One region of the Pseudomonas sp. 1121_17 genome, then DNA from elsewhere that is predicted to be linked to it. Evidence: riboswitches for the same ligand, from Rfam matches in the RefSeq annotation. Region 1 holds a riboswitch; each other region holds the start of a gene.
What was found. Region 1 has a riboswitch for cobalamin ahead of FW789_RS05750 (CbtB domain-containing protein). Riboswitches for the same ligand answer to the same signal wherever they lie in the genome.
Positions count from the first base shown of each region.

Region 2: linked by a shared signal. The riboswitch ahead of cobO (cob(I)yrinic acid a,c-diamide adenosyltransferase) and the one ahead of FW789_RS05750 (CbtB domain-containing protein) in region 1 are both predicted to bind cobalamin.
Region 3: linked by a shared signal. The riboswitch ahead of FW789_RS21395 (TonB-dependent receptor) and the one ahead of FW789_RS05750 (CbtB domain-containing protein) in region 1 are both predicted to bind cobalamin.

Region 1 covers NZ_VXCX01000002.1:187,844-197,883, reverse strand. The annotation lists gene cobN (cobaltochelatase subunit CobN) at 1-2,015, opposite strand, end outside; gene cobW (cobalamin biosynthesis protein CobW) at 2,019-3,086, opposite strand; cobalamin riboswitch at 3,187-3,383, opposite strand; cobalamin riboswitch at 3,501-3,724, shown strand; gene FW789_RS05750 (CbtB domain-containing protein) at 3,824-4,009, shown strand; gene FW789_RS05745 (CbtA family protein) at 4,020-4,709, shown strand; gene FW789_RS05740 (cobalamin biosynthesis protein) at 4,709-5,113, shown strand; gene cobM (precorrin-4 C(11)-methyltransferase) at 5,144-5,899, shown strand; gene FW789_RS05730 (DUF1272 domain-containing protein) at 5,961-6,203, shown strand; gene FW789_RS05725 (response regulator transcription factor) at 6,431-7,045, shown strand; gene FW789_RS05720 (transporter substrate-binding domain-containing protein) at 7,057-10,040, shown strand, end outside.
Region 2 covers NZ_VXCX01000001.1:9,194-19,233, forward strand. The annotation lists gene FW789_RS00055 (PQQ-dependent sugar dehydrogenase) at 376-1,692, opposite strand; gene FW789_RS00060 (hypothetical protein) at 1,774-2,352, opposite strand; cobalamin riboswitch at 2,503-2,655, shown strand; gene cobO (cob(I)yrinic acid a,c-diamide adenosyltransferase) at 2,775-3,386, shown strand; gene FW789_RS00070 (cobyrinate a,c-diamide synthase) at 3,383-4,678, shown strand; gene bluB (5,6-dimethylbenzimidazole synthase) at 4,675-5,325, shown strand; gene cbiB (adenosylcobinamide-phosphate synthase CbiB) at 5,322-6,230, shown strand; gene cobD (threonine-phosphate decarboxylase CobD) at 6,223-7,215, shown strand; gene FW789_RS00090 (cobyric acid synthase) at 7,212-8,675, shown strand; gene cobU (bifunctional adenosylcobinamide kinase/adenosylcobinamide-phosphate guanylyltransferase) at 8,668-9,189, shown strand; gene cobT (nicotinate-nucleotide--dimethylbenzimidazole phosphoribosyltransferase) at 9,186-10,040, shown strand, end outside.
Region 3 covers NZ_VXCX01000014.1:49,420-59,459, reverse strand. The annotation lists gene FW789_RS21430 (FecR family protein) at 1-418, shown strand, start outside; gene FW789_RS21425 (TonB-dependent siderophore receptor) at 513-2,948, shown strand; gene thpR (RNA 2',3'-cyclic phosphodiesterase) at 2,957-3,502, opposite strand; gene lpxO (lipid A hydroxylase LpxO) at 3,719-4,618, shown strand; gene FW789_RS21410 (carboxymuconolactone decarboxylase family protein) at 4,764-5,108, shown strand; gene FW789_RS21405 (GNAT family N-acetyltransferase) at 5,186-5,755, shown strand; gene FW789_RS21400 (outer membrane beta-barrel protein) at 5,809-6,555, opposite strand; cobalamin riboswitch at 6,718-6,921, shown strand; gene FW789_RS21395 (TonB-dependent receptor) at 7,034-9,157, shown strand; gene FW789_RS21390 (DUF1624 domain-containing protein) at 9,298-10,040, shown strand, end outside.

The DNA.
Region 1 (10,040 bases):
ACGGCAGCATCATCCAGCTGACCTTCAAGCTGCAGCTCTCGGTCGATATGGTTGGCCTTGACCAGCGCCAGAATGTCGCGCTGCAGCTCTTGCGCACGGCGCGGATCAAGCAGCTGGGCTTCGTAGTATTCGTCGGCCAGCTGTTCGAGATCACGCAGCGGGCCGTAGCTCTCGGCGCGGGTCAGCGGCGGCATCAGGTGGTCGATGATCACCGCCTGGGTGCGGCGTTTGGCCTGGGCGCCCTCGCCCGGGTCGTTGACGATAAACGGGTAGATATTCGGCATCGGCCCCAGCAGCGCGTCGGGCCAGCACTGCGCCGACAGACCGACGCCCTTGCCTGGCAACCACTCGAGGTTGCCATGCTTGCCGACATGAATGACGGCGTCCGCTGCATAAGCGTGGCGCAGCCAGAAGTGAAAGGCCAGGTAGCCATGCGGCGGAACCAGATCCGGGTCGTGGTACACCGCACTGTGGTCCACCTGATAACCGCGCGCCGGTTGGATACCGACGAAGGTCTGCCCAAAGCGCAGGCCCGCGACCATCATGCGGCCGCTGCGGCACATCGGGTCCGTTTCAGGGGCGCCCCAACGGGCTAGCACGGCCGCCTGGTTTTCTGCCGGCAACCGAGCGAACGCGGCCTGGTAGTCGGCCAGGCTCAGGCTCTGCGCGCACGGGCGCTGATCGAGATTGTCGAGGTCGTTGGTCACGCCGCCGAGCAAGTGCTGGATCAGCGCGGTGCCGGTGGCCGGCAGCTCGTCCAGCGGATAACCCGCAGCGCGCATCGCCTCAAGGATGTTCAAGGCCGCACCCGGCGTGTCCAGGCCGACACCGTTACCAATCCGGCCATCACGGGTCGGGTAGTTGGCGAGGATCAGCGCGACACGCTTTTGCTCATTCGGCAAGCGCGCCAGCGCGACCCAGCGACGGCCCAGCTCGGCGACGAAGTCCATGCGTTCCGGGTGGGCGCGATAGCACACCACATCAGCCTGGCTGCGTTCACTGCGCCAGGCCAGGTCCTTGAAGCTGACCGGCCGGGTGATGATCCGCCCGTCCAGCTCCGGCAACACGATGTGCATGGCCAGATCGCGGCCGCCGAGGCCCTGCTCGCTGGTTTCCCAGCCCAATTGATTGTCCTGCGCGCAGATCGCCTGCAACACCGGTACATCCCGGCGCAGGGGCCGCGCGTTGGGGCGCTCGGGGTTGGACAAGGCAAAGCCAGTGGTGTTGATCACCACCTCGGCCTCGGCCTCATCCATCCACGCTTCAACCTGATCGAGACAGGCCCGCTCTTTAAGGCTGGCTACAGCGATCGGCAACGGGTTGAGCCCCGCCAACTGCAGACGCTGACAGAACACGTCGATAAACGCGGTGTTGGCCGCCTGCAGGTGCGAGCGGTAGAACAGCAGCGGCGCCACCGGCAGCGCAGGGTCCCAGTCGGCATACCAGTCCGGCAACTGCGCACTGGCCTTGGCTGGGTGGTAGACCACAGTACGGGCCAGCGCTTGCGGCTCCTGCCAGGCATAGTCGCGCTGGAACCACAGGTTGCCCACGCAGTTGAACAGATTCAGCGCGTTGGCCTTGCCGCCCTGGCGCAGGTAGTGCCACAAGCGCTCGGCCTGGTCGCTGCTGACCGTGCTCAAACCGGTGAGCTCGGGGTCAGGCCGATCATCGCCCGGAACCATGATCACCTGAACCCCGCGCGCCGCCAGCTCGACCAACTGCTCGATGCCGTAGCGCCAGTAGCCAACGCCGCCGTGCAGTGATATCAGGATCAACTTTGCATGGCGCAGCACCTGGTCGACATACAGGTCGACCGAGGCATGATTTTGCACCTGCATGGGATTGGCCAGGCGCACGCTGGGGTAGTCGCCAGGCAGCTGCTCCGCGGTTTCGGCCAGCAGCGCCAGGTGCGAGTCACCACTGCACAGAATGACCAGTTCGGCGGCAGTCTGGCCGAGGTCGGCAATACTGTCGTCTGGGACAAAACCACCGGGCTGGGTGCGCAACAGGTGCATGGATCAGGCTTCCAGAGCCTGACGCAGACGGGCTTCGAGCTGACTGGCGTCAAGCTCCTGGCCAATCAGTACCAGGCGCGTGATGCGCGCCTCGTCAGCGCCCCAGGCCCGGTCGAAATGCTTGTCGAAGCGGGTGCCTACGCCCTGGATCAGCAGGCGCATCGGCTTGCCCGGGATGGCTGCAAAGCCTTTCACGCGCAGGATGCCAAACTCCACTACCAACTGGTTGAGGGCCGTCAGCAGCAAGCGCTCATCGGCCTCTGGCAAATCCAGCGAGATCGAGTCGAAGGCATCATGGTCGTGATCGTCATGATCATCGTCGTCATGGTGGCTGTCATGATGAGTTCGGCGCCCATCAATGTGCGCTTCCGATTCGGCACCCAGGCCCAGCAGCACATCCAGCGGCAGGCGGCCGCTGCTGGCTTCGATGACCTTGACCGCCGGCGGCAGCTCTTCGCAGACTTCGGCGCGAACCTTGGCCAGGCCTTCGGCGTCGATCAGGTCAGCCTTGTTCAGCACCACCAGGTCAGCGCTGGCCAGCTGGTCGGCAAACAGTTCGTGCAGCGGCGACTCATGATCCAGGTTCGGGTCGAGCTTGCGCTGGGCATCGACCTGGTCAGGGAACGCTGCGAAGGTGCCGGCAGCCACTGCCGGGCTGTCGACCACGGTGATCACCGCATCGACCGTGCAGGCGTTGCGGATTTCTGGCCACTGGAAGGCTTGCACCAGCGGTTTGGGCAAGGCCAGGCCGCTGGTTTCGATCAGAATGTGGTCCAGATCGCCGCGACGTGCCACCAGTTCACGCATGACCGGGAAGAACTCTTCCTGCACGGTGCAGCACAGGCAGCCGTTGGCCAGCTCGAAGACACGCCCGTAGGCTTCTTCTTCGGTACAGCCGATGGTGCATTGTTTAAGGATTTCGCCGTCGATACCGAGTTCGCCGAACTCGTTGACGATCACCGCGATGCGCCTACCCTGGGCGTTGTCGAGCATGTGCCGCAGCAACGTGGTTTTGCCCGAGCCGAGGAAGCCGGTGACGATGGTGACGGGGAGTTTGGCCAGTGTTTTCATGGATGCGTGCCCTTGGCAGAATGGCGCGGGCATGCAGGACGAGCGCCGCAGGCTGTCACAGCCGGGCTTGTTCGCCTCCGGATCACCCCGCCCGGATTAAAGTCGAAATCGTCTCGAGGCAGGTCTCCTGGCTTGCACCGCACCGGCGCCGGGCCGGTTAGATGACGCCTTCCCGCGCAAGGCGCAGTGGCTGTGTCGATCCTGATCAGTGCTTACAGTTGCGGGGGCAGCCGCGGCTTGACCGCGTTCCCGTCTTAGCTCCGGCCACGCCGGAGAACCTCGAAGCAGACAAGGCTACGCACCCCGGCGGCAAGCTGCAAGCGGCTTTAGGGGCTGTCATCTGCCTTATATAGGCGGCTGAATGCACACTGGCGTGCAACTTGTCACTTGCAGCGCGCCGCTGCGGCATGGTTTGCTAGCGCCTTGCGTTCAGGTGCCCCCTATGGGGTGAAACGGGAAACCGGTGCGTCGCTGGCCTCAATAGAGAGCCCGACTACTCCGGTGCTGCCCCCGCAACGGTAAGCGAGCGAAGTGTCTTGACCACTGTGCCAGGCTGTAGGGCATGGGAAGGTGACGCTTTTCAAGGAGCCCTGCTCCTCCTCGTGAGCCCGGAGACCGGCCTGCGTAGTCGAATATCAACACCCCGCGGTGGGCGGGCGCTGTCGCATTGCCCTGGGCCATCCGCGCCCGGGGCCGGTGCGCCTGCCCCCTGCCTATAACAAGCAGAGGATTGCGTCATGCCCATCACCAGTGCCAAACACAGCATCGCCACCCCCGTCAGCCTCAGTCAACGCCTGGTCATCGCCGTCGGCGCCAGCCTGGTTGGCCTGTGCCTGGTGTACTTCGCCGGTTTCTCGCACATCGAAGCGGTGCACAACGCAGCCCACGATACGCGCCACAGCGCTGCCTTCCCCTGCCACTGAGTAGACTCGCATGATCACGCGCATTGCCCGTACTGCAGGGTTCAGCGGCCTGCTCGCCGCCCTGCTGCTGACCCTGCTGCAAAGCTTCTGGATCAGCCCGTTGATCCTCGAAGCGGAAACCTTCGAGAGCCCAGCGCCGGCTGGCCAGCACGAGCATGATGACAGCGCCGTTGCTGCCCACGAGCACAGCGCCGAAGCCTGGGCGCCTGAAGACGGCTGGCAGCGCGTGCTGGCCACCACCGGCGGCAACCTGGTGGTTGCGGTCGGCTTTGCCCTGATGCTGGCAGCGCTGTACAGCCTGCGCGAACCCAACCGGGTCGCCACCGGAGCGCTGTGGGGCCTGGCCGGTTTTGCCGTGTTCTGCCTGGCGCCAACCCTGGGCTTGCCGGCCGAGCTGCCGGGCACGGCGGCAGCCAACCTTGGCCAACGTCAGACCTGGTGGATCGGCACTGCGGCCGCAACTGCGGTCGGCCTGGGCCTGATTGTGTTTGCCCAGCATTGGCTGCTGAAGGTAGTCGGCGTACTGCTGTTGGCGCTGCCACACGTGATCGGCGCGCCGCAGCCGAGCGTGCATGAAAGTCTTGCGCCTGAGGCCCTGGCAACCCAGTTCAAAATCGCCTCGTGGCTGACCAATGCCGCCTTCTGGATTGCCTTGGGCTTGCTCAGTGCGTGGTTGTTCCGCCGTTCGCGGCAGGCTTGATGTCTGAGCCGCGACCCGCCGTGTATGTCGGCGTTGGCTGCCGCAAGGGCTGCCCCGCCGACCTGCTTGAGGCCCTGCTGCTACAAAGTCTTGCCAGCCTTGGCTTAACCCTGCATGCAGTGCAGGGCATCGCCAGTATCGAGCTGAAAGTCAGCGAGGCTGGCCTGCATCAACTGGCCGATCGCCTGCAACTGGCGCTGGAGTTTTTTCCCGCAGAGCAGTTGCAGCGTTTTGCCCCCCAGCTCAGCCAGCACTCCGCTACAGCCTTCGCCCACAGCGGCTGCTGGGGCGTAGCCGAAAGCACCGCCCTGGCCTTTGCCGCGCATGCTCACGGCAGCGCGCGGCTGGTGCTCACCCGGCAAACGTTGGCGGGCGCTACCCTCGCCCTCGCCAGTGCTGGATAATCGCCTCCATCTTATTTGCAAGGATTTGCCATGACGGTCTACTTCATCGGCGCCGGCCCGGGCGATCCGGAACTGATCACGGTCAAAGGCCAGCGCCTGATCCGGCACTGCCCGGTGATCATCTACGCGGGCTCGCTGGTCCCCGCCGCAGTGCTCGAGGGTCACAGCGCCGAAACTGTCATCAACAGCGCCGAACTGCACCTTGAGCAGATCATCGACGCCATGCACAGCGCGCATGCGTTAGGCCAAGATGTGGCGCGGGTGCACAGCGGTGACCCGAGCCTGTATGGCGCCATCGGCGAGCAGATCCGTCACTTGCGCGAGCTGGGCATCGACTACCAGATCATCCCTGGGGTAACGGCAACGGCGGCCAGCGCCGCACTGCTGGGTTGTGAACTGACCCTGCCGGGCATCGCCCAAACGGTCATCCTCACCCGTTACGGCGACAGCTCGCCGATGCCCGCCGGCGAACAACTCGGCGATCTGGCCCGGCATGGCAGCACCCTGGCGATTCACCTCGGCGTCAAGCACCTGCCACGGATCGTTGCAGAGCTGCTGCCACATTACGGTGCTGACTGCCCGGTTGCGGTCATCCATCGCGCCACCTGGCCTGATCAGGACTGGGTCAGAGGCACGCTGGCGGACATCGTCGAACTGATCAGTACACGGGATTTTCGGCGAACTGCGCTGATCCTGGTCGGTCACGTCCTGGGGGATACACCGTTCGCCGAATCAGCCCTGTATCGCGCCGGCCACGCTCACCTGTATCGCCCCGGCAACGGCTGATTGCCAGCGCCGCCAGCGCAGAGCAGACTCGACCAACCTTGTTGCTATCGGAACCACGCCCATGCTGGAACTACGCCCCAACTGTGAATGCTGCGCCGTCGAACTGCCCGGCGACAGCCCGGATGCAATGATCTGCTCGTTCGAATGCACGTATTGCCGTAGCTGTGCCGAACAACGTCTGCACGGACGCTGCCCGAACTGCGCTGGTCAGCTGCAAAGCCGGCCGACCCGCGTTGGTAACGCACTGAGCAACAACCCCGCCTCCACTAAGCGCGTCATCAAAGACCACGCGCCCTGCCCCTGATTCCTACCGCCGGCAGGCCGGAAGGCCTGCCACATCCGGATTGTTACCGTACTTTTTTGTAGGAATTTTCCTCAGAATCACCTGGTTTGTTCATCACGCCTATACTCGGCATTACCACGGACTGAGAATCGACGTATCTTGCGCGCTGCCTGAGGTTTGCGGATCAACCCTCAGCTACGTTCCTGTGTGATTCAGGCAACGGACCCTCTTCACCACAGGAGCTAGCAATGACTACCGTGCTGCTGGTCGATGACCACCCAATCGTTCTAACGGCTGTACGCATGCTGCTTGAGCGCGAACGTTTTCGAGTCATTGGCACCGCCGAAGACGGTAAGGAAGCCGTGGAACTGGCCCGCAAACTCTCACCCCAGGTAGTGATCGTTGACATCGGCCTGCCCGAACTGGACGGCATGGAGGTGATCAAGCGCCTGCAGCTGCTGGACCCACCACCCAAGATCATGGCCCTAACCGGGCAGCCTGCCGACCTCTACGTCAGGCGCTGCCTGGACGCCGGGATTGGCGCTTTCGTCAACAAGAATGAAGACATCGAGTCGGTGGTATTCGCCCTCAAGGCACTGATCAAGGGCTACTCGACCTTTCCGCAAATGTCGGTCAACAGCAATTCGCTGGAGTCTGAAAGCGCCCGACTGGACAGCTTGTCCAACCGTGAAATGGAGGTACTGCGCAGGCTGGCTCGGGGCGAAAACAACAAGGCCATTGGCGAATCCATGAACCTTAGCGCCAAGACCATCAGCACCTACCGCGGACGCATCATGGAGAAGCTCAAGTCGGAGTCGCTGGTGGAAATGGTCGATCTGGCCAAGCGCAACAACGTCAACTGAAGCTTTACGTCATGACCGGCCTGCGCACACTGCTACTCCTGATCAGCCTTAGCGGCGTGTCTGCGGCCGTGCTCGCTGACAGTCAGCCACGGCAGTTGCTGGCACGCTCGAGCAGCGCTGCTGCTCCACTGGACCTTGCCGACGATGACCGCGAGTGGCTGGACCAGCACAAGGTGCTGGTACTCGGCAGCTCAGGGCCGGATTACCTGCCTTTTGAAATCAATATCACCCCAGCCGATCATGAAGGGCTCAATGCTGACTATGCTGGTTTGATCGGCGAGCAGTTGGGCATAGCCGTTCAAGTGCAGCGCTTTGACAGCCGCGAACAGGCCATCAAAGCCTTGCAGGACGGGCAAATCGATCTGCTGGGCAGTTCCAACGCAACCGAAGCCAGCAATGCCGAGCTTACCTTGAGCCAGGCATATGCAGACGACCTGCCGGTGATCGTCGCTCGACAGGTCCAGACCCTGCGCCACGGCGATGACCTGGCTGGGCTGCGGCTGGCGATGGTCGACCATTACTTGCCGGCCAGTACGGTCAAGGCCCAGTATCCGCAGGCACAGCTGCAACTTTATCGCTCGACCTTGAGCGGCTTGTCTGCGGTCGCCATGGGCGACGCCGACGTCTACCTGGGCGACGCAATCAGCACCGACTACCTGATCGGCAAGAGCTACCAAGGCCAGGTGCGCATCGACCATTTCTCGGCGCTGCCCGGCGGCTCGTTCGCCTTCGCGACACGCCGCGACAACTCGCGCCTGCTCAGGTTGCTCAACCAGGCCCTGAGCCGCATCAGCGACAGCGAGCGGCTGAACATTCTGCGTCGCTGGAGCAGCGGCAATACCAGCCTCCTGCTCCAGCGCCTGAACACCCCGCTGACCCCTGCCGAACAACAATGGATCGAACATAACCGCAGCGTCCAGGTGCTGGTCACGCCGTCCCTGGCGCCGCTAACCTTCAACGACGCCGAGCAACGCCCCAGTGGGGTCGCCCTCGATCTGCTCAAGCAGATCAGCTTGCGCACCGGGCTGGATTTTCAGATCAGCGAAGTGGAAGCCGTCCAGGAGATGGTTGACCAACTGCTGCGGGGCGAGGCGCAAATGATCGGCGCGATCGGTTACGGCAGCGAGCGCGCGGCACGCTTGCGCTTCACTCGCCCCTACCTGGTCAGTCCGCGGGTGCTGGTCACCCGCGCCGGCAACCCCGGCAGCACCCCGGCGGCATTGATCGACAACCGCCGGATCGCAGTAGTACGTGGCTCTCCGCCGGGTGCACTGGTGCAGCGCCAACATCCACAGGCCAAGCTGGTGGAAGTCGATTCACCACTGGGGCTGATGGAAGCGGTGGCCAACGGTGAAGCAGAAGTCGCCTTGAGCAGCCATATCAATGCGCGCTATTACATAGATCATGTGTTCAAGAATCGCCTGCGCATTGCCGCCTTGTTCGGCGAGGAACCGGCGATGGCTGCCTTCGCCATGGCTGCCAATCAGCCGGAGCTGCATGCGATTGTCGACAAGGCGCTGCTGAGCATACCGCCCGACGAATTGGATCAACTGGTCAACCGATGGCGCAACACCACCCTGGTCAGTGACAGCCCGTGGCGCAATTATCGCAGCCTGGCCCTGCAGGTGCTGGTTCTCGGCGGCGTGTTGCTGGCCGGTGTCGTGTTCTGGAACACCTACCTGCGCAAGCTGATCCAGCAGCGCACCGAGGCCCAACGGGCGTTGCAGGCGCAACTGCTCCTCAGTCGGGGCCTGCTTGAGCAGCTACGCCAGGCCAAGGACGCTGCCGAGCAGGCCAGTCAGGCTAAAAGCACCTTCCTGGCCACCATGAGCCACGAGATTCGCACGCCGATGAACGCGGTTATCGGCTTGCTGGAGCTGGCCCTGGAAGATGGCACTCGCAGCGACCCACTGACCTTGCAGACTGCCCACGATTCGGCAATTGGTCTGCTTGAGCTGATTGGCGACATCCTCGACATCTCGCGCATCGAAGCTGGCCACATGACCCTGACCCCGGTGCCGACCGATCTGATCGAACTGGTCCGTGCCAGCTTGCGCGTATTTGACGGCAATGCCCGGATCAAACGCCTGCAACTGCGCAGCGAGCTGCCTGAGCAGCCACTCTGGGTGCTGGTCGATCCGCTGCGTTTCAAGCAGGTCCTGGCCAATCTTCTGAGCAATGCGATCAAGTTCACCGACCGCGGCGAGATCCTCGTTAGCCTCACCTGCGCGCCGGCCTCGGCAGAGCTGCTGCAACTGACCTTATGCGTGCAAGACAGTGGCGTGGGTATCAACCCCATCAACCAGGCGCGCCTGTTCAACAGCTTTGCCCAGGTCGACGGCCCACGCGCCCAGCAAGGTGCAGGGCTGGGTCTGGTGATCAGTCGCAGCCTGGCCCAACTGATGGGCGGCACGCTGCAGCTGCAAAGCGTCGAGGGCCTTGGCACACGCGTCGAGGTCAGCCTGGCGCTGCCCAGCGCAACGCCTGCATCGCAGCCGCAGACGAGCGAGGCCACCCAGCAGCAACCCGGTCAACCTCTGCGCATTCTGGTAGTCGACGACTACCCGGCCAACCTGCTGTTGCTCGACAAACAACTGAACAGCCTCGGTCATCAGGTGACGTTGGCTGAAAACGGCCAACTGGCCCTGACCAGCTGGCAAGCGGGCGAGTTCGATCTGGTTATCACCGACTGCAGCATGCCGGTCATGGATGGTCATGAGCTCAGCCGCAGCATTCGTGCGCTGGAACGCGCAAGTGGCCAGCCTGCCTGCACCATCATTGGCGTCACTGCCAACGCGCAGGCCGAGGAGCGCGTCCGCTGTCTGGACAGCGGCATGAACGACTGTCTGTTCAAACCGATCGGGCTGCATACCCTCAAGGCGCACTTGCCGCGCTACGCATTGAATCCGCCGACTCCGCGCCCAAGCGGATTCGACATCGATCAGTTGCGTAATTTGACCCAAGGTGACGAGCAACTGATCAGACGTCTGCTCGA
Region 2 (10,040 bases), on a different contig from region 1:
TGGTGCTGCGTGCTTATCCATTCTCTGTGGTGGTCTTGTGGGCCCCTTTCGCCCTTACGGCGAGTCACTTTTTTGGCAAACGCCCCAAAAAAGTAACCAAAAAAATGCTTGGCTCCACATCCGGCCCCTCCGCTGCGCTGCGGGGTTCCCTCGCTCCGGCCTTGCTCCCGGGAGGACCGCGCTGTACGGCCCATCCTGGGCCGCAGCGCTTGCCGGCCATCCATGGCCGGCACCTCCCTTCGCAAGACCTGCGCTCGGCCTCCTGAGTCGCCGATGGATCAAGATCAAAAGCAGATCAAGGTCAAGAGCACGCCTCGCTGCGCTGGCGCAGATCAAGGGCGAGAGTCAAAAGCAGTGGCTGAGTGGCTTTTTCAGTTACTTCGCTGCGCTCACTCGCCAGATTACGTTGCCCACATCATCAGCCACCAGCACGCCTTCGCTCTGATCGCTGACCACGCCAACCGGCCGGCCCATTGCCTCACCCTGTTCATTCAAGAAACTGCTCAGCAGGTCTATTGCCTGGCCTGCCGGCTTGCCATTCGCATCGAACGGCACAAAGATCACTTTGTAACCACTGTGTGGCTTGCGGTTCCACGAGCCGTGTTGACCAATCAGCGCGCCACGGCCAAACGGTGCGGGCAATAAACCCGGCTCGATGAAGGCCAGGCCAAGCGAAGCGGTATGTGGCCCCACGGCGTAATCCGGTACCAGCGCCTGGGCGACTTTGGCTGGGTCTTGTGGTTGCACCCGCACGTCTACGTGCTGCCCGTAGTAGCTGTACGGCCAGCCGTAGAAACCGCCATCCTTGACCGAGGTGATGTAGTCCGGGACCAGGTCGCTGCCGATCTCGTCGCGCTCGTTGACTGCCGTCCATAGCGCCCCGGATTGCGGCTGCCAGGCCAATCCATTCGGGTTGCGCAGCCCGGAGGCGAAGATGCGGTGGCTGCCGGTGGCGCGGTCCACTTCCCAGATCGCCGCGCGGCCTTGCTCTTGCTGCATGCCGTTCTCTGCCACGTTGCTGTTGGAGCCTACCGTGACGTACAGCTTGCGCCCGTCGGGGCTGGCAATCACGTTCTTGGTCCAGTGGTGATTGAGGGTGCCACCCGGCAGGTCGATGACCTTCTGCCCGCGCCCGTCGATCTGCAACGCGTCGGTCACGTAATCGAAGCGCAGCAGCTTGTCGGTATCGGCGATGTACAGGTCCTTGCCTACCAACACCATGCCGAAGGGCGAGTTGAGCCCTTCGATAAAGCGGCTGCGGGTTTCGGCAACGCCGTCATGGTCGCGGTCGCGCAGCAGGGTGATGCGGTTGGCGGTGGGGACGCCTGCACCGGCCAAGGACATGGCTCGTTTCATGAACCAGCCGCGCAGGCCTTTGCTGTCGTCCGGCTTGGCCGGTGCGTTGGTTTCGGCGACCAGCACGTCGCCATTGGGCAGCACATACAGCCAGCGCGGATGGTCGAGGTGGTCGGCAAATAGCGCAACCTGAGTGCCGGCCGCTGCAACCGGTTTGCCACCCTGCGGCCAGCCGACCGCTGGCGCGACGTTGACGGTTGGCAACAGGGTTTTGTTTGGCGCCGGTAACTGCGGTGTGGGGCCGATGCCATCGTTGACCCTGAGGCTGGCGGTCTCGCCGCAGCCGCCGAGGCCTGCGAGCAAGGCGAGCACAACGGCACTGCGCATTCTGTTCATGGGCGGGCTCTCGACAAGGGCTATGGCATACAGAACCATAGCCGCCGGGCGAGGTTCAACCCGGCGCGGCGCAGGGGTGCTTCACGCTTGCTTGAACAGCAATGCAACACCTGGGAAATACTGGCCGAGCTCGTTGTGCAGCTTGCGATAGGCGTACGGGAAGTACCAGGCAACGGCGCAGGCGGTGTGCTTTTGCAGGTCATCGACCAGGTCCTGGAGTTCTTCCGGGCTGGCGTGCTGGCCGGCTTTCCACGGGCTGACGAACAGCGCCCCGGCTTTGAGCTGGCTGGCATAGGCAATCGGCTTGGCGGCGCTGGTGGTTTCTTGCAGGGCGGCGGTCAGGTCGAGCCGGGCAATGCGCGGCCAGCGCTGGCTGGCGTGCGTGTGGATCGACTCCTCGGCGGTGCTGATGGTCAGGTCACAACGGCCTTCGCGCTCGCCTTCTTCGCGTTGCTTGCTGCTGGCAAACTGGGTCAGGGCGACCAGCTCGGCTTGCCAGGCGGCGGCAGCCAGCAGGCCGACGTTGGCCGCTGCACCATGCCAGTACGGCGCGTCGCTGGCATGGTTGAGTTCGGCGAAGCGATCGATGCAGTCGACCCAGCGCTCCAGGGCAGGACGCAAAAACTCCAGGCGCGGGTTGTTGATGATCAGACCTTGCATGCTGCGCACTCCTTATTGTGATTATCGCGGTCAGCTACAGTGATGGCGATATGATGTCAATGCTAGCAGTCTGCGCTGTACTGTCGAATCGGCCATTGATCCAGGCCAAACCGGCCTTGTTTCATTGACGCTCCCGGTGCAACCCTCTAACCTTCGCGGCGTGTTTCAGGTGCCCTGCGGACGGCGGTCTGGCGGGGTGAAACTGGGAAGCCGGTACCAGTCCGGCGCTGCCCCCGCAACGGTAGGTGAGCCGCGTACGTAGCGCTCACGAGCCCGGAGACCGGCCTGTTACTGCCAACGGCATCACGGAGGGTGATGCACAGTTCACTGTGGTTTGCGCCACGGCGCCTGCGCGTTCTCCGTTTGCCTGCCTTTCGATCTGTCGCCGCCCGGTGCGCGCGCAGGCACTTGCGGAGAACCTTATGAGCGACAACCCCGAACGCGACGAACGTCACCTGGCGCGCATGCAGCGCAAAAAGGCGATCATCGACGAGCGTATCGCCAACTCTCCCAATCAATGCGGCCTGCTGCTGGTGCTGACCGGTAATGGCAAGGGCAAAAGCAGCTCGGCTTTCGGCATGCTCGCCCGCGCGCTGGGCCATGACATGCAGTGCGGCGTGGTGCAGTTCATCAAGGGCCGCAACAGCACCGGCGAGGAGCTGTTCTTCCGCCGTTTCCCCGAGCAGGTGCGCTACCACGTGATGGGCGAGGGCTTTACCTGGGAAACCCAGGACCGCCAGCGCGACATCGCCGCGGCAGAAGCCGCCTGGGCGGTATCGCGGCAAATGCTGCAGGACCCGTCGATTCATTTCGTTGTGCTGGATGAGCTGAACATCGCCCTCAAGCATGGTTACCTCGATCTGGACCAGGTGCTCAGTGACATTCAGGCTCGTCCACCAATGCAGCACGTGATCGTCACCGGCCGCGGCGCCAAACCGGAAATGGTCGAACTGGCCGACACCGTTACCGAGATGGGCATGCTCAAGCACGCCTTCCAGGCCGGTATCCGCGCCCAGAAGGGCGTGGAACTATGAGTGACCCGCGCCGGTGCCCGGCGGTGCTGATCGCAGCGCCCGCTTCCGGGCAGGGCAAGACCACCGTGACCGCAGCCCTGGCGCGCTTGCACCGCAACCTCGGGCGCAAGGTGCGGGTGTTCAAGTGCGGTCCGGACTTTCTCGACCCGATGATTCTGGAGCGGGCCAGCGGCGCACCGGTGTACCAGCTCGATCTGTGGATGATTGGCGCGCAAGAGAGCCGGCGACTGCTCTGGGAAGCTGCCGGCGAGGCCGACCTGATCCTCATCGAAGGGGTCATGGGCTTGTTCGATGGCACTCCGTCCAGCGCTGATCTGGCGCGCCATTTCGGCGTTCCGGTGCTGGCGGTGATCGACGGTACCGCCATGGCCCAGACCTTTGGTGCGCTGGCCCTGGGCCTGGCACGCTACCAGGCCGATTTGCCGTTCGCCGGGGTGCTGGCCAATCGGGTTGGCAGCCTGCGCCACGCGCAACTACTTGAAGGCAGCCTGACCGAAGGCCTGCGCTGGTACGGCGGGCTGTCGCGCGAGCGCGGCATCGAGCTGCCGAGTCGCCACCTGGGCCTGGTGCAAGCCAGCGAACTGAACGACCTTGACCAGCGCCTCGACGCCGCCGCCGAGGCCCTGGCTGGCAGCTGCGATGCAGCGCTGCCGCCAGCGGTGAGCTTCGATGGCCCCGCTTTGCCAGCACCGTTGCCCTCGTTGGCCGGGGTGCGCATCGGTGTGGCGCAAGACGAAGCATTTGCCTTCATCTATGGCGCCAACCTCGACTTGCTGCGGGCCATGGGGGCTCAGCTGGAGTTTTTCTCGCCGCTGCACGACAGCGAGCTGCCGCAGGTCGACAGCCTCTATCTGCCAGGCGGCTACCCCGAATTGCACCATCATGCGCTGGCCGCCAATACGCCGATGCTGGACGCGATTCGCGCTCACCATAATGTTGGCAAGCCGCTTTTGGCCGAGTGCGGCGGCATGCTCTACCTGCTTGAAAACCTGACCGATGTTGCCGGTGAACGCGCCGCGCTGGTTGGTTTGTTGACTGGCGAGGCGGTGATGCAGAAGCGCCTGGCAGCACTGGCCCTGCAAGCGGTGGAACTGCCCGAAGGCACCCTGCGCGGACACACCTATCACCACTCGTTGACCACCAGCGAGCTGGAGCCAATCGCCCGTGGCCTCAGCCCCAACGGCGGCCGCGGCAACGAGGCGGTGTACCGCCTGGGCCGGCTGACGGCTTCTTACGTGCACTTCTATTTCCCCTCCGACCCACACGCGGCGGCGGCGCTGTTGCGACCATGAGCGAGCATGCCTTCTCCGATGCCGAACGCGCCGCGGTCTACCGGGCGATCGGTGAGCGCCGCGACATGCGCCACTTTGCCGGTGGCGAAGTAGCGCCGCAGGTGCTTACACGCCTGCTGGCGGCCGCGCATCAGGCCCCCAGTGTTGGCCTGATGCAACCGTGGCGGTTTATCCGCATCAGTCAGCGCGACTTGCGCGGACGCATCCAGACACTGGTCGAGCAGGAGCGGGCGCGCACCGCCGAAGCCCTTGGCGAGCGCTCCGACGAATTCATGAAGCTCAAGGTCGAAGGCATCAACGACTGCGCCGAGCTCTGGGTGGCAGCGCTGATGGACAAGCGCGAAGCGCACATCTTCGGCCGCCGCACCCTGCCGGAAATGGACCTGGCCTCGCTCGCCTGCGCGATCCAGAACCTCTGGCTGGCCGCGCGCGCCGAAGGCCTGGGCATGGGCTGGGTATCGTTGTTCGACCCGCAGGCACTGGCCGAGCTGCTGGCCATGCCAGCCGATGCCAAGCCGGTGGCGGTGCTCTGCCTGGGCCCGGTCGAGGCGTTCTACCCAGCACCGATGCTGGCCCTGGAAAACTGGGCCGAACAACAGCCACTGAGCGCCATGCTCTACGAAAACCAATGGGGAGAACGCGCATGAGCGTGGCCTTGCTGACCGTCGCCGGTGTTGCCCTCGACGCGCTGCTGGGTGAGCCGAAACGGCGCCACCCGCTGGTTGCTTTCGGCAATTTTGCCGCACGCCTGGAGCAGCGCCTGAATGCGGGTGGTCGCGGCTGGCGCAGCCATGGCGTCAGCGCCTGGTTCCTGGCCGTGGTGCCGTTGACCTTGCTGGCACTGTTGCTGTCCTGGCTGCCGCTGATCGGCTGGCTGGTCGATGTGCTGGCGCTTTACTGTGCGTTGGGGCTGCGTAGCCTGGGTGAGCACGTAATGCCGGTGGCTGACGCACTGCGCCGCGGTGATCTGGCCGAAGCCCGGCGTCGGGTCGGCTACCTGGTCAGCCGCGAGACCGCTGAACTGGACGAAACTGCCGTCGCCCGCGCTGCCAGCGAATCAGTCCTGGAGAACGGCAGCGATGCAGTGTTTGCTGCTTTGTTCTGGTTCATCATCGCCGGTGCGCCCGGGGTGGTGCTGTACCGGCTGAGCAACACGCTCGATGCCATGTGGGGCTATCGCAACGAACGCTTCGAGCGCTTCGGCTGGGCGGCGGCGCGCATCGACGACGTCCTCAACTACATTCCTGCAAGGCTGGTCGCCCTTACTTACGCGCTGCTCGGCAAGACCCGCCTGGCGCTGACCTGCTGGCGGCGTCAGGCGCCGCTGTGGGACAGCCCCAACGCAGGCCCGGTGATGGCCAGCGGTGCCGGTGCGCTCGGTGTCGAGCTGGGTGGCCCTGCGGTTTATCACGGCGAGCTGCACGAGCGGCCGCAGCTGGGCGAGGGGCCACCGGCCGATGCCGACGCCATCGAGCGCGGCTGGAGCCTGGTGCAACGCGGCGTCTGGTTGTGGCTGCTGCTGATCTGTCTGGGAGCGTATCTGAATGCTTGAACATGGCGGCCGCCTGCAACGCGCAGTGCGTGAGTACGGGATTGCCCGCGAGCAGTGGCTGGACCTGTCCAGCGGTATTGCCCCATGGCCCTTTGCAATCCCGGCGATTGCGCAGGCTGCCTGGGCGCGCTTGCCGGAGAGCGAAGATGGTCTGGAGCAAGCTGCGCGTCACTACTACGGCGCCACGCAGCTGCTGCCCGTGGCAGGCTCGCAGGCCGCCATTCAAGCCTTGCCACACCTGCGCGCGGCGGGCCGGGTAGGGGTGCTGACGCCGTGCTATGCCGAACATCCCTACGCCTGGCAGCGTGCCGGGCACCAACTGATCGAGCTGGCCGAGGATGATGTCGAGCAGGTGCTGGATAGCCTCGACGTGCTTGTTGTGGTCAACCCCAACAACCCCAGCGGCCGGCTGTTCATGCGCGAGCAGTTGCTTGCCTGGCATGCACGGCTGGCTCGGCGTGGTGCTTGGCTGGTGATCGACGAGGCGTTCATCGATACCAGCCCAGCCCAAAGCGTGGTCGACTGTGCCGAGCGACCGGGGCTGATCGTGCTGCGTTCGTTCGGCAAATTCTTTGGCCTGGCCGGTGTGCGGCTGGGGTTTGCCATGGCCGAACCAAGCCTGTTGGCCCGCCTGGCCGAACTGCTCGGGCCGTGGACCGTGCCGGGGCCGACCCGCGTGCTGGGTCAGGCCTGCCTCAACGACAGCGCTGCGCAATTGGCCCAGACCGTCCGCTGCGCGCAGGCCAGCCAGCGCCTGGCGACTGTGCTGGACGACGCAGGCCTGAGCGCAACCGGCGGCTGCGAGCTGTTCCAGTACCTGCGTTTTGAACAAGCCCGTCATCTGCATGCATTTCTCGCCCGCCGCGGCATCCTTGTGCGCCTGTTCGAGCACCCCGCAGCGCTGCGCTTCGGCCTGCCCGCCTGCGCGGCAGAAGAGCAGCGCCTGGCCCAGGCGCTGGCTGACTATCAAAAGGAATCGGCATGACCACGCTCATGGTGCAAGGCACCACCTCCGACGCCGGCAAGAGCACCCTGGTGACTGCCTTGTGCCGTTGGCTGCTGCGCCAGGGCGTTGCCGTGGTGCCGTTCAAACCGCAGAACATGGCGCTCAACAGTGCTGTCACTGCCGACGGCGGCGAAATCGGTCGTGCCCAGGCTGTGCAGGCGCAAGCGTGCCGGCTGGCACCGCACACCGACATGAACCCGGTGCTGCTCAAGCCCAACAGTGACACCGGTGCCCAGGTGATCATCCATGGCCGCGCCGTGACCAGCATGAATGCGGTCGCCTATCACGACTATAAGGCCATCGCCATGCAAGCCGTGCTGGCCTCGCACCAACGCCTGCAAGCGGCATATCCGGTGGTGATGGTCGAAGGCGCCGGCTCGCCGGCCGAGATCAACCTGCGTGCTGGCGACATTGCCAACATGGGCTTTGCCGAGGCGGTCGACTGCCCGGTGATTCTGGTGGCTGATATCAACCGTGGTGGCGTGTTCGCCCATCTGGTGGGGACCCTCGCGCTGCTCTCGGCCAGCGAGCAGGCGCGGGTCAAAGGTTTTGTCATCAATCGTTTTCGTGGCGACATCGCTTTGCTCCAGCCGGGCCTCGACTGGCTCGAGCAGCGCACCGGCAAACCAGTGCTGGGCCTGCTGCCGTACGTTACCGATCTGCACCTAGAGGCCGAGGACGCCATCGATGCGCGCCAGCCGGCCAAGGCCGAGCGGGCGCTCAAGGTGATCGTGCCGGTGCTGCCGCGGATCAGCAACCACACCGATTTCGATCCGCTGCGCCTGCATCCGCAGGTCGATCTGCAGTTCATCGGGCCCGGCCAGCCGATCCCGCCGGCCGACCTGATCATCCTGCCCGGCTCCAAGAGCGTGCGCGCCGACCTCGCGCAATTGCGCGAGCGTGGCTGGGCCACGGCCATCGAGCGTCACCTGCGCTACGGCGGCAAGCTGATCGGCATTTGTGGCGGTTTGCAGATGCTCGGCCATGAAGTGCGCGATCCGCTCGGGCTGGAGGGCCCGGCAGGCACCAGCCCGGGTCTGGGCCTGCTCGACTACGTCACCGAACTTGCAGCCGACAAACAACTGCGCAATGTTGCCGGCAGCCTGCTGCTGGAGCAGTCACCGGTGGCCGGCTACGAGATCCACGCTGGCGTCACTCAGGGCGCGGCGCTGGAGCGACCTGCGGTGGTCTTGGCCGACGGCCGCTGCGACGGCGCAATCAGCGCTGACGGGCAGATCCTCGCGACCTATCTGCACGGCCTGTTCGAAGGCAGCCAGTCCTGCGCGGCGCTGCTGCGCTGGGCGGGCCTGGAAGCCGTGCAGAGCATCGACTATGAAGCACTGCGCGAGCGCGATATCGAGCGCCTGGCTGATCTGATCGAAAAGCACCTGGACACTGACCAACTGCGCCAACTGTGTGGAGTCGCCGGCCATGCATAGTCTGATTCTGGGTGGTGCCCGTTCGGGCAAGAGCCGCCTGGCCGAGCAACTGGCAGACAGCTGCGCACTGCCGGTGACTTACATCGCCACCAGCCAGCCTCTCGACGGCGAAATGAACGAGCGCGTGCAGTTGCATCGCCAGCGCCGTCCGGCACATTGGGGTCTGATCGAAGAGCCCGTGCAGCTCGCCGCTGTGCTGCGCGCCGAAGCCGCCGAAGGCCGCTGCCTGCTGATCGACTGCCTGACCCTGTGGCTGACCAATCTGCTCATGCTCGACGACCCCGAGCGCCTCGCCGCCGAGCGCGATGCTCTGCTCGAGTGCCTGCCGAGATTGCCGGGCACGCTTATTCTGGTGAGCAACGAAAGCGGCCTGGGCGTGGTGCCCATGGGCGAACTGACCCGCCGCTACGTCGATCTGGCCGGCCTGTTGCACCAGGCAGTGGCCGAGCGCTGCCAGCGCGTAGTGCTGACGGTCGCCGGCCTCCCTCTCATGCTTAAAGGACCTGCTCTATGAACACTTTCTGGTGGCGTGATGCCTGCCAAGCTGTTGATCACGCCGCCATCGAACAGGCCCGTGCGCGTCAGCAGCAATTGACCAAACCGGCCGGCTCACTCGGTCAGCTGGAAACCCTTACGCTGACCCTGGCCGGCCTGCAGGGCCGCGAGCGGCCAAGCCTGGAGCAGGTCGCCATCAGCATTTTTGCCGGTGACCATGGCGTGGTCGCAGAGGGCATCTCGGCCTACCCGCAGGCAGTGACCGGGCAGATGCTGCGTAACTTTGTCGGCGGCGGTGCGGCGATCAGCGTACTGGCGCGGCAATTGGGTGCGAGCCTTGAGGTGGTCGACCTCGGTACCATCGAGCCAAGCCTGCAGCTGCCAGGTGTACGCCACCTGCAACTGGGGGCCGGTACCGCCAACTTCGCTCAGCAGCCAGCGATGACCGACGCGCAATTGCAGGCCGCCCTGCAGGCCGGCCGCGACAGCGCCCAGCGTGCTGCCGAGCAGGGTACTCAGCTGTTTATTGGCGGTGAGATGGGCATCGGCAACACCACTGCTGCGGCGGCCCTGGCCAGCGTGCTGCTGGCTTGCCCAGCGCGTGAACTGAGTGGCCCGGGCACTGGCCTGGACAGTGCCGGCGTGCAACACAAGGCCGCCGTGATCGAGCGCGCGCTGAAACTGCATGGCCTGCAGGCAGATGACCCGCTGCGGGCGCTGGCCTGTGTCGGCGGCTTTGAAATTGCCGCGCTGGTGGGGGCTTATCTGGGCTGTGCCCAGCAGGGTGTTGCAGTTCTGGTCGACGGCTTTATCTGCAGCGTCGCGGCGCTGGTCGCCGTGCGCCTCAATCCGCAGTGCCGGCCTTGGCTG
Region 3 (10,040 bases), on a different contig from region 1:
CCTGGGCACGCGTTTTCTGGTCGGCCAGGAACCAGCCACAACACGGGTTACCGTGCTGCAGCACAGCGTGCGCGCCAGCCTGCCGAATGGACAGGAGCAAGTGCTGCAGCAAGGTCAGGCCGCGCTGCTTGGCGCTGACGGCATTCAGCTACTCAATGGTGAGCAGCTGCAGCGCGCCGCCTGGGTCTGCGGCAAGCTGGAGGTCCTCGATGAGCCACTGCACGCCGTGGTCGAGGCGCTGCGCCCTTACCAGCGTGGTTACATTCGCCTGGCCCCGGCAGTGCGCGGCCTGCGCGTGCAGGGTGTGTTCCCGCTGGACCAGCCGCAACAGGCCTTGGCCGCCCTCGCCGAAGCTTTGCCTATAAAGGTCGAGCACTACGCACCGTGGCTGACACTGATCGGGCCAATGCCAGCATAGTGAGAATATCTTTAAAAATCATTCGCAGCCGTGTCCGGTTTTCATTTCTCGTCGCACCTATCTCCTGACAGCCACTTTTCAACGGGAGAACACCGTGCACAACACCTGGCCCCGCGCCCTGCCCCTGGTCCTCGCTCTGAGCAGCTTGAGTGCCCTGGCTCAGGCGCAGACCTTGACCTTCAATCTGCCGGCCGCAAGCCTGGCCGCCACCCTCAACCGCATCGCCAGCCAGAGCGGCAGCATTATTGCGCTGGAGCCAGACCTGGTGCGCGGCAAGCAGGCGCCAGCAGTGGTCGGCCAGATGAGCGCCGAACAGGCCATGCAGACCGCCCTGAGCGGCAGCGGCCTGCAACTGCGGGTGGCCGGCAGCGGCCATTTCAGCGTGGCCCCGGCCAGTGTCGGCGGCGACGCGCTGGAGCTGGGCGCGACCAGTATCAATGACAACTACCTCGACGCCACCAGCGAAGGCAGCGGCTCCTATGCCGCGCGCGCAGTCACCTTGGGCAAAGGTACCCATACCCTGCGAGAGATCCCCCAGTCGGTCACGGTGATCACCCGCAAGCAGTTGGACGACCAGGGCATCACCGACCTCAAGGACGCGCTCAATCACACCACCGGCATCGTCGGCGCGCAGGGTATCGGCCCGGGCATGGTAGTGACTTCGCGCGGTTTCCAGATCGATGACTGGCAGTACGACGGCGTACCGATCCAGCGCAACAACTACTCGCTGGGCAACTGGGCGACCCAGGATCTGGTGTTCTTCGATCGCGTTGAAGTGCTGCGCGGCTCCTCTGGGTTGCTGCAAGGCACCGGCAGCCCGGGTGGTGCGATCAACCTGGTGCGCAAGCGCGGCCAGGCGGCGCCGACCGTGGCCATCACCGGCAAGGCCGGCTCCTGGGACCATTACGGCCTGCAACTGGATGCCGGCGGGCCGTTGACCAGCGATGGCAAGGTGCGCGGGCGGATGGTGCTGGATGAAGACCAGAGCGACAGCTTCATCGACTATCAATGGAGCAAAACCCACTCGCTGTATGGCGCGCTGGACATCGACCTGAACGACGCTACCACGGTTGGCGCAGGTATCAGCTACAGCCGTGAACAGTCACGCCCGATGCTGCGCGGTATCCCGCGTTACGCCAGCGGCAAGCCGGTCGATCTACCCCGCTCGACCTTCACCGGCGCACGCTGGAGCCGCGCCGAAACCGACGTCACCACCTACTACCTGGACCTCGAGCACCGCTTCAACGACGACTGGACATTCAAGACTGCCGCCGTGCGCATGGACGAAACCAACACCTCTACCCATCAGCGCGTGCAGACGTCCGGCGAAGGCCTGGAGGCCAACGGCGATGGCGTCAGCTACGCCGACTGGATCACTGACTTCCACTCCAGCAAGCTGGGGCTGGATATGAACGTGGTCGGCCACTTCGATACCGGCTCGGTGGCGCACGAAATCACCGTCGGCGGCAACTATGCCAAGCTGACCTCGGATGACGCCTACTGGCGCAAATTCAACGCCGGCAGCGGCAACATCTTCGACATCGATCATGACCGCCCGGAACCGAGCCGCGACAGCCTGCTGGCCGGTCCTTTTGGTCGCCATAACCAAGCCAGCTACGACGTTCGGCAAAAGGGCCTGTACGGCGTCTGGCGCGTCAAGCCGGTGCAGGACCTGACGCTGATTGCAGGCACCCGCGTCAGCTGGTTCGACTACAGCTGGGACTCGATCGACTTCAACAACCCGACCGATCCGGGCAGGCGCTACCCCACCAGCCGTATGACCGAGTCCGGTGAGGTCACCCCGTATGCCGGCTTCATCTATGACCTCACAGAGCAATGGTCGTGGTACGCCAGCTATACCGATGTGTTCGTGCCGCAGACCGAACGTGCCCTGGGCAATGCCCCACTCAAGCCGATCGTTGGCAGCAACTACGAGACCGGCCTCAAGGGCGAGTTGCTCGATGGCCGGGTCAACACCTCGCTGGCGATCTTCCGTTATGACCAGGAAAACCGCGCGGTTACCGATATCGCATCGGGCCAGGAATGTGATGGCTGGTACTGCTCGATGGCCTCCGGCAAGGTCCGCAGCCAGGGCGTCGAAGCCGAGATCAGCGGCGAACTGGTCAGCGGCCTGCAGCTGTTCGCCGGCTACACCTACAACACCACCACGTTTCTTGATGACCCGGAAAACGAAGGCCGCACTTTCAGCCAGTGGACGCCCAAGCACATGTTGCGTACGTGGGCCGATTACCAGCTGCCGGTCGACGGCCAGCGCTGGAGCACCGGCATGGGCTTCACCAGCCAGAGCCACACCCTGGGTTACGAGCGCAGCTACGAGGTGCCCGGCTACACGGTATGGAGCGCGCGGGTGGCGTATCAGCTGAACCCAGAAGTGAATCTTGCGCTGAACGCCAACAACCTGTTCGACAAGAAATACTGGGTCGCCGGCTTCAACCAGCTCAACGGCAGCAACAACTATGGCGAGCCGCGTAATCTGATGTTCTCAGTCAAGTACACGCCGCAGTTCTGAAGCGCTTCTCAGACCTTCAGCGGCCACTGCGCCAACGGCAAATAGCGGCCCTTGCGTGACTCGTACAAGGTGAAGTGCCGCGCACTGAGGTAAAAATCAGCCGGCACGCTGGCCTCCGGCACCTGCCCCTGAAAGTCCCGTGCCAGGGTCAGGTGCGCGCGGTACTCACGGCTGCTGCGGGCGATGCCCAGGCCCAGCGCGGCCTGTTCCAGGGCATACACCAACTGGCGCAGGGCGGGCGGCGCATCACTTGCCTGCAACACCAGCGCTTCGGCCCGTGGCCACACCTGCAATTGATCGAGCAACACGCGTAACGGCGCGGCCGGGCGTTTGATCTGGTCGACCGCAGCGCACAGAGCGGGTAACTGCGCACTGTCGACATCTCCGAGAAACAGCAGAGTCAGATGGAAGTTGTCCGCGGGCACTGGCTTGCCGCTGCGCAACTCAAGTTCACGACGCCACTGGGCGACGCTGCGGCGCTGGTCATCACTGACTGGAAGGGCAAAAAACAGTCGCTTGAACGGGCTGCCGCTGGGGCGCGTTTCCTTGGCCATGTTCGCTCCGGATTAATGAACGGATCAGTCGAGTGTACCGGCCTGACGGATCGCAGATGAGCCGAAAACCCTAGCGGAAACGTTTGCGCGACACGTAGGCAATGCCACCAAAGTACCGTCGATCAAATGTAACAATAAGTACAAAGTCGTACTCGGTTTGTTTATGCTGACGCGATCTAGCCATGGCTCATGGCCATTCTCTACAAGTGTTTGTCGATGAAAATTGCTTTCGTACTGATCTTCGTCCTCTCGATTGCCTATGTGCATCTGCGTGGCCATGTGCGTCACAAGCTGACGCGCCAGCTGGGGGACCACTCGAGTTTCCTTGCGCCGATCAACAGCTTCCTCTATCTGTTTTCCAGGCTGCCGGCCAAACCCTACCTGCCGGTCGATGCCTTCCCAGAGCTGCAACCGCTCAAGGACAACTGGCAGGAAATTCGCGCTGAAGCCCAGCAGCTGCTGCACGTTGGCGAAATCAAAAAGTCCGACAACCATGACGACGTTGGCTTCAATTCGTTCTTCAAGACCGGCTGGAAGCGCTTTTACCTGAAGTGGTATGGCGAGACCCACCCGTCGGCGACAACACTGTGCCCGCGCACCACCGAGCTGCTGCAAGGCATCGGTACGGTCAAGGCTGCCATGTTCGCCACCCTGCCCCCAGGCGCCAAGCTGGTTCGCCACCGTGACCCGTATGCCGGCTCCTATCGTTATCACCTAGGCCTGGACACGCCGAACGACGATGGCTGCTATATCGATGTCGATGGCGAAAAGTACTCGTGGCGCGACGGCGAGGCGGTGATTTTCGACGAAACCTACATCCACTACGCCGCCAACACCACCGAGCACAACCGCATCATCCTCTTTTGCGATGTCGAGCGGCCGCTCAAGTACCACTGGGCTACCGCCTTCAACCGCTGGTTCAGCCGCAAGGTGATGGCCGCGGCTGCAGCGCCCAACAACGCTAATGACAAGACTGGCGCGATCAACCGCCTGTTCACCCGCATCTACAAAATCCGCGAGCGTGGCAAGGCGCTGAAAAAACGCAACCGCATGCGCTATTACCTGGAAAAGTGGCTGGTGGTAGCGGCCCTGGTGCTGGTGTTCATCTACATCTGAGACAGCCTGGCAAGGCGCCGTCATGCCGGCGGCGCTGAATGCTTGCTACCTAAGTGCAACACGCTTTCGACTATTATCCCGCTCGCTAACCCTCTCCACTCGACTAGCCTGAAAGCTCCTGCCGCAACCCTACAAGGTGAAGACAATGAGCATGATGGACTGGGACGCCTACCGTAAGCAGCTGATGGCTGGCATCGGCGACCTCAAGCAACTCTCACCGGACACCGTCGCGGGCTACGTGACCGCCAGCGGCGCCGGGGCCAAGACCAACCACCTGGATGCCAAGACCCGCGAATTGATCTCGCTGGCGGTTGCCGTCACCACCCGCTGCGACGGCTGCATTGCCGTGCACTCCAAGGAAGCCCTCAAGCAGGGCGCGACCCGCGAGCAGATCGCCGAGGCGCTCGGTGTCGCCGTGGCGATGAACGCTGGAGCTGCGCTGGTCTATTCGACCCGAGCTCTGGATGCGCTGGGCCAAGCCGACGAGTAAGCCTGTCGGCGTCGCCGCACTTGCGCGGCGGCGCCTGCACCACCAGACTTGCCGGCTCAGCCCGTGCAGGTACCGCCATGATCCATATCCGCCCCATGACCGCCGCCGACTTCGACGGCTTCTGGCCCACTATGCAAAACATCGTCCAGGCCCGCGAAACCTACGCCTTCGACCCGCAGATCAGCTTCGAGCAGGCGCGCCAGCTGTGGCTGGAGGCACCGCTGCATACACTGGTGGCGGAGCAGGACGGCGAGCTGCTTGGCTCGTATTACCTCAAAGCCAATGCCGCCGGACCCGGCGCCCATGTGGGCAATTGTGGCTATATGGTCTGCCCGGCTGCACGCGGGCGTGGCGTGGCCAGGCTGATGTGCGAGCACTCACAGAAGCTTGCCCGCCAGGAAGGGTTTCTGGCGTTGCAGTTCAATTCGGTGGTTGCGAGTAACGAGGTGGCCGTGGCGCTGTGGCGCAAGCTTGGCTTCGATGAAGTCGGCCGCCTGCCCAAGGCCTACCGGCATGCCCGGCTGGGGCTGGTGGATTGCCTGGTGATGTACAAATGGCTGGCGGATGAGCCGGTGGTGGAGAAACCTGCGCTGCTGATCGGGCGCAAGAACATTGAAGCGCGGGTGTCGCGGCGGCGTGGCAAGTAGCTATAGGTCGGAGTAGTTGGGGCTGCTTTGCAGCCCCACTACAAATCGCTAAATCAGAACGCCAAACCAACCTTCACACCAAACTCATCACGCTTGAGCTTGGTATTGTCAGCCACATCCGAGTCTTCATCGAGTTTGTACTCGGTGCGGGTGTAGTAGACGCTGCCGTAGACCGGCATGCCGCCCTGCTGGTTCATCAGCAGGCTGACTTCGGCATAAGGGTTGGTGCGGTCTTTCATGTCCACGGTGTCGCTGCCGAAATCGTCGACCTTGAGCTTGGCGCGGCCGTCAATGCTACGGCGAGCACCGACTTCAACGCGCAGGGTCGAGGCATCGAACTGGTGGTTGTAGCCGATGGCAGCCTTGGCGAACGGCGACTTGTAGGTCAGCTCGTTGTCCAGGTCGTCGAGCTCAGGCTCGAAGCGCGACCAGTCATAGCCGGCGCCCACGGTGAAGTCGAGGAAGTTGCGCGCATCCATCGCAGCACGCCAGCCCAGGTCCAGATCAACCTTGGCTTCCTTGAGCTTGTTGTCGCTCTTCTTACCATACTTGGCGTCCGCGCCAATCTGGTAGATGAAGCCGGATTCGGCGGTCATCTTGTTGCCATAGTTGGCGAACAGACCACCTTGACCAAGGTGATCGGTCTCCGATTCAGAGCCGCCTTCGAACTTGAATTTGTCGTAGCTGCCGAGCAGGCCGAAAGTGAACAGCGGATCGGTACTTGGCGCAGCGTTGGCAGCAAGCGGGGCAGCGATCAGGGCCAGCAGGCAGGAATGACGCAACAGGTTACGGGTGGACATTGGTAAAGGTCTCCATGACGTGGTGTTTCTGTGACATTCGAGCGCTTCGATGCACACCGAGTGTGAAAAGTTCGAAAAAGAATCAGTAAAAACTCGCAAACCGCTAATGCGTCACAAATTTTTCTTAGCGCCAAGGTTTGACTAAGGCCACTTTCGATGCTCAGATGCGCGCCAGTTTCAGGTGTCCTGCGCCGCCGTGCGCAGGGTGAAACGGGAAGCCGGTGCGTCATCTGCATGACTAGTCCGGCGCTGCCCCCGCAACGGTAAGCGAGTGAAACCTTCGACACACCACTGTGCCCGTGCACGGGAAGGTGAAGGTTTCCAGCCCTCGCAAGCCCGGAGACCGGCCTGCAACTTTCAGTTGGCAAACCCGCGGTGGGCGGGCGCAGGCCGGTTTGCGCGTGCGCCCAGCGTTCGTGCCCGCTTGTCTTTGCGTTGTTTCCACCGGGATCCTTACTTCCTGCACCAGTGGAACGACATGTCCCGTACCAATACCTTTACTCTTCTGGCGGCCTGCATTGCCGCCGCTTCGCCAGCCGTGGCCGCAGAGCCGGCGAGCAAGGTCGTCGCCCTGCCCTCTATCGCGATCAGCGAACGCCGCGACGCAAGCGCCGACCTCACCAGCAGCAGCGAGACCGGCTCGCGCCTCGGCCTCACTGCCCTCGAAACACCAGCCAGTGTCAGCAGCCTTAGCGCCGAACAGATCCAGCAGCGCAGCAACCTCACCGTGCAGGATGCGGTCACCCGCACCCCGGGCATCACCTCCATCGGCACCCCAGGCGATGGCGGCACTGGCCTCAGCGCACGCGGCTTCAACGGCCATGGTTCGGTGATGACCCTGTTCGACGGCGCGCGCCTGTACACCGGTGCCGGCACCCAGACTTTCCCGGTCGACTCATGGCTGGTCGAGCGTATCGAAGTGCTGCGCGGGCCGGCGTCGGTGTTGTACGGCGAAGGCGCCACCGGCGCGGTGGTCAACGTCATCCCGAAAAAGCCCGTGCAAGGCGAGATCCACAACCAGCTGCGCCTGGGCTACGGCTCATGGGACCGCCAGCAACTGGGCCTGGACAGCGGCGGCAGCCTGAGCGAGCGCCTCAGCTACCGCGCCACCATCAACCAGCAGCAAGGCAATGGCTATATCGACCGCGGCGACTCACGCAACCTGGCCCTGGGCCTGGCACTGCGCTTCGATGCCAGCGAAGACCTGAGTTTCACCTTCGCCCACGAACGCGGCGACGCCGAGCCGATGAACTACTTCGGCACACCGCTGATCGCCGGGCACTACCGTGACAGCCTGCGCGACAAGAACTACAACGTGCGTGACGCCGAATTGCGCTACCACGATGAATGGACCCGCCTGAGCAGCGAGTGGGCTATCAGCGACAACGTCAGCGCCAGCAACCAGCTCTATTACATCAAGAGCCGTCGCCACTGGCGCAACGCCGAAAACTACAACTGGGACGCAGACGTCGGCCAACTGCTGCGTAATGGTTTTCTCGAGATCAAGCACAACCAGGAGCAGATCGGTGATCGCCAGAGCTTCACCTTCCAGCACAGCCTGTTTGGCCTGGCCAGCACCACCGTGGTGGGTGCCGAATACAACAAGATCCGTTTCCGCCTGACCAACAACTGGCCCTACAACGATATGGGCAACGACTACATTGACCCGTGGCAGCCCGCGCCCGGCCAGTTCGCCAGCGCCACGCCGCTGCAACCGCGCTCGTTCAGCACCACCCACAGCGCAGCGCTGTTCGCCGAAAACCGCACGCAGTTGACTGAGCAGCTGTCGCTGGTGACCGGTATTCGCCGTGATCAGAACCACATCGAGCGCGACAACCTGATCGACGGCAGCCGCACCGACCGCAGTCTCAGCGGCGGCAACTGGCGCGCCGGGCTGGTCTATGCGCTGACGCCGGACCTGTCGCTGTACGGCCAGTACTCGACCAGTGAAGACGGTGTGGAAAACCTGGTCAGCCTCAGCTCGGCACAGATGAACTTCGACCTGACCGAAGCGCGCCAGACCGAACTTGGCGTCAAGCAGCGCTTTCTTGATGGCGGTGGCGAGTGGACCTTGGCCGCTTATCACATCGTCAAGAAAAAGCTGCTGGTCGACGACCCTGTCAGCCATCAACCGCAACAGGCCGGCCAGCAGACCTCCGATGGCCTGGAGGCGACCCTCGAATTGGCCCTGGCCAACCAGTGGCAGCTGTCGGCCAACGCCGCGCTGCTGCGGGCCAAGTACGACGACTTCAATGAAAGCGTGGCAGGCGTTGCCACCGACCGCAGCGGCAAACGCCCGGCCAATGTGCCGCGACGCAGTGCCAACCTGTGGCTGAGCAAAGGCTTTGGCCAGGACGTCGATGCCGGCGTCGGCCTGCGTTATGTCGACACGCGTTACGCCGACACCGGCAATAGCCAGAGCATCCCCAGCTACACCGTGGTCGATGCCAACCTGGGCTGGCAAGTGCTGCCTGACGTGCGCCTGGGCCTGCAGTTGAACAACCTGTTAAACCGCAACTACGTGACGGCCGCCTACAGCGGCGAGCAGTGGCTGCTGGGCGCACCACGCTCGTATTTCGCCACGCTGGACTACAGCTTCTAAACGCGATTTACCCTGGCTGGCCGCGCAGCAACGGGCTAGCCAGGGCCTTCATGGGCACTACGCTCGCCGATAAAAGGCTTTCAACAGGAAAACCAATAGTTATAAGATAACGTTACACGAAACCTCACCAGCGAAATTTCATGACAAGCGCTCTGACCTCTCCCACCCTCGTCAGCCAACGCCTGCAGAGCATCGATGCCCTGCGCGGGTTGGTCATTCTGTTCATGCTGCTCGATCACGTACGCGAGACCTTCTTCATGCATCACCAGGTGGTTGACCCGATGACCATCGAAAGCACCGAACCTTCGTTGTTTTTCAGCCGCACCCTGGCGCATCTGTGTGCCCCGGTGTTCGTCCTGCTGACCGGTCTTTCGGCCTGGCTGTATGGCGAGAAGTATCAAGGCCGCGGCGCCACGTCGGCGTTCCTGTTCAAGCGCGGACTGTTTCTGGTGGTGCTGGAATTCACCCTGGTCAACTTCGCCTGGACCTTCCAGTTGCCCCCGACGGTGATCTACATGCAGGTGATCTGGGCGATCGGCGTGAGCATGATCGCGCTGTCACTGCTGGTCTGGCTGCCACGCCCGGTGCTGATCGCGCTCGGTGCACTGATCATCGCCGGGCATAACCTGCTCGACGGCGTGCACTTTGCGCCCGGCTCGGTCATGCATGTGCCGTGGGCGATCCTGCATGACCGCGGCTGGCTGGAGGTGTCCGACAGCCTGCGCATGCGCACCTCCTACCCAGTGCTGCCGTGGATTGGTGTAATTGCCTTTGGCTACGCCCTCGGCCCGTGGTTCGCCCGCAGCAGCGTCGCCGGCGTGCGCCAACGGCGCTTGCTGCTGGCGGGTGTAGCGGCCCTGCTCGGCTTCCTCGGCCTGCGCCT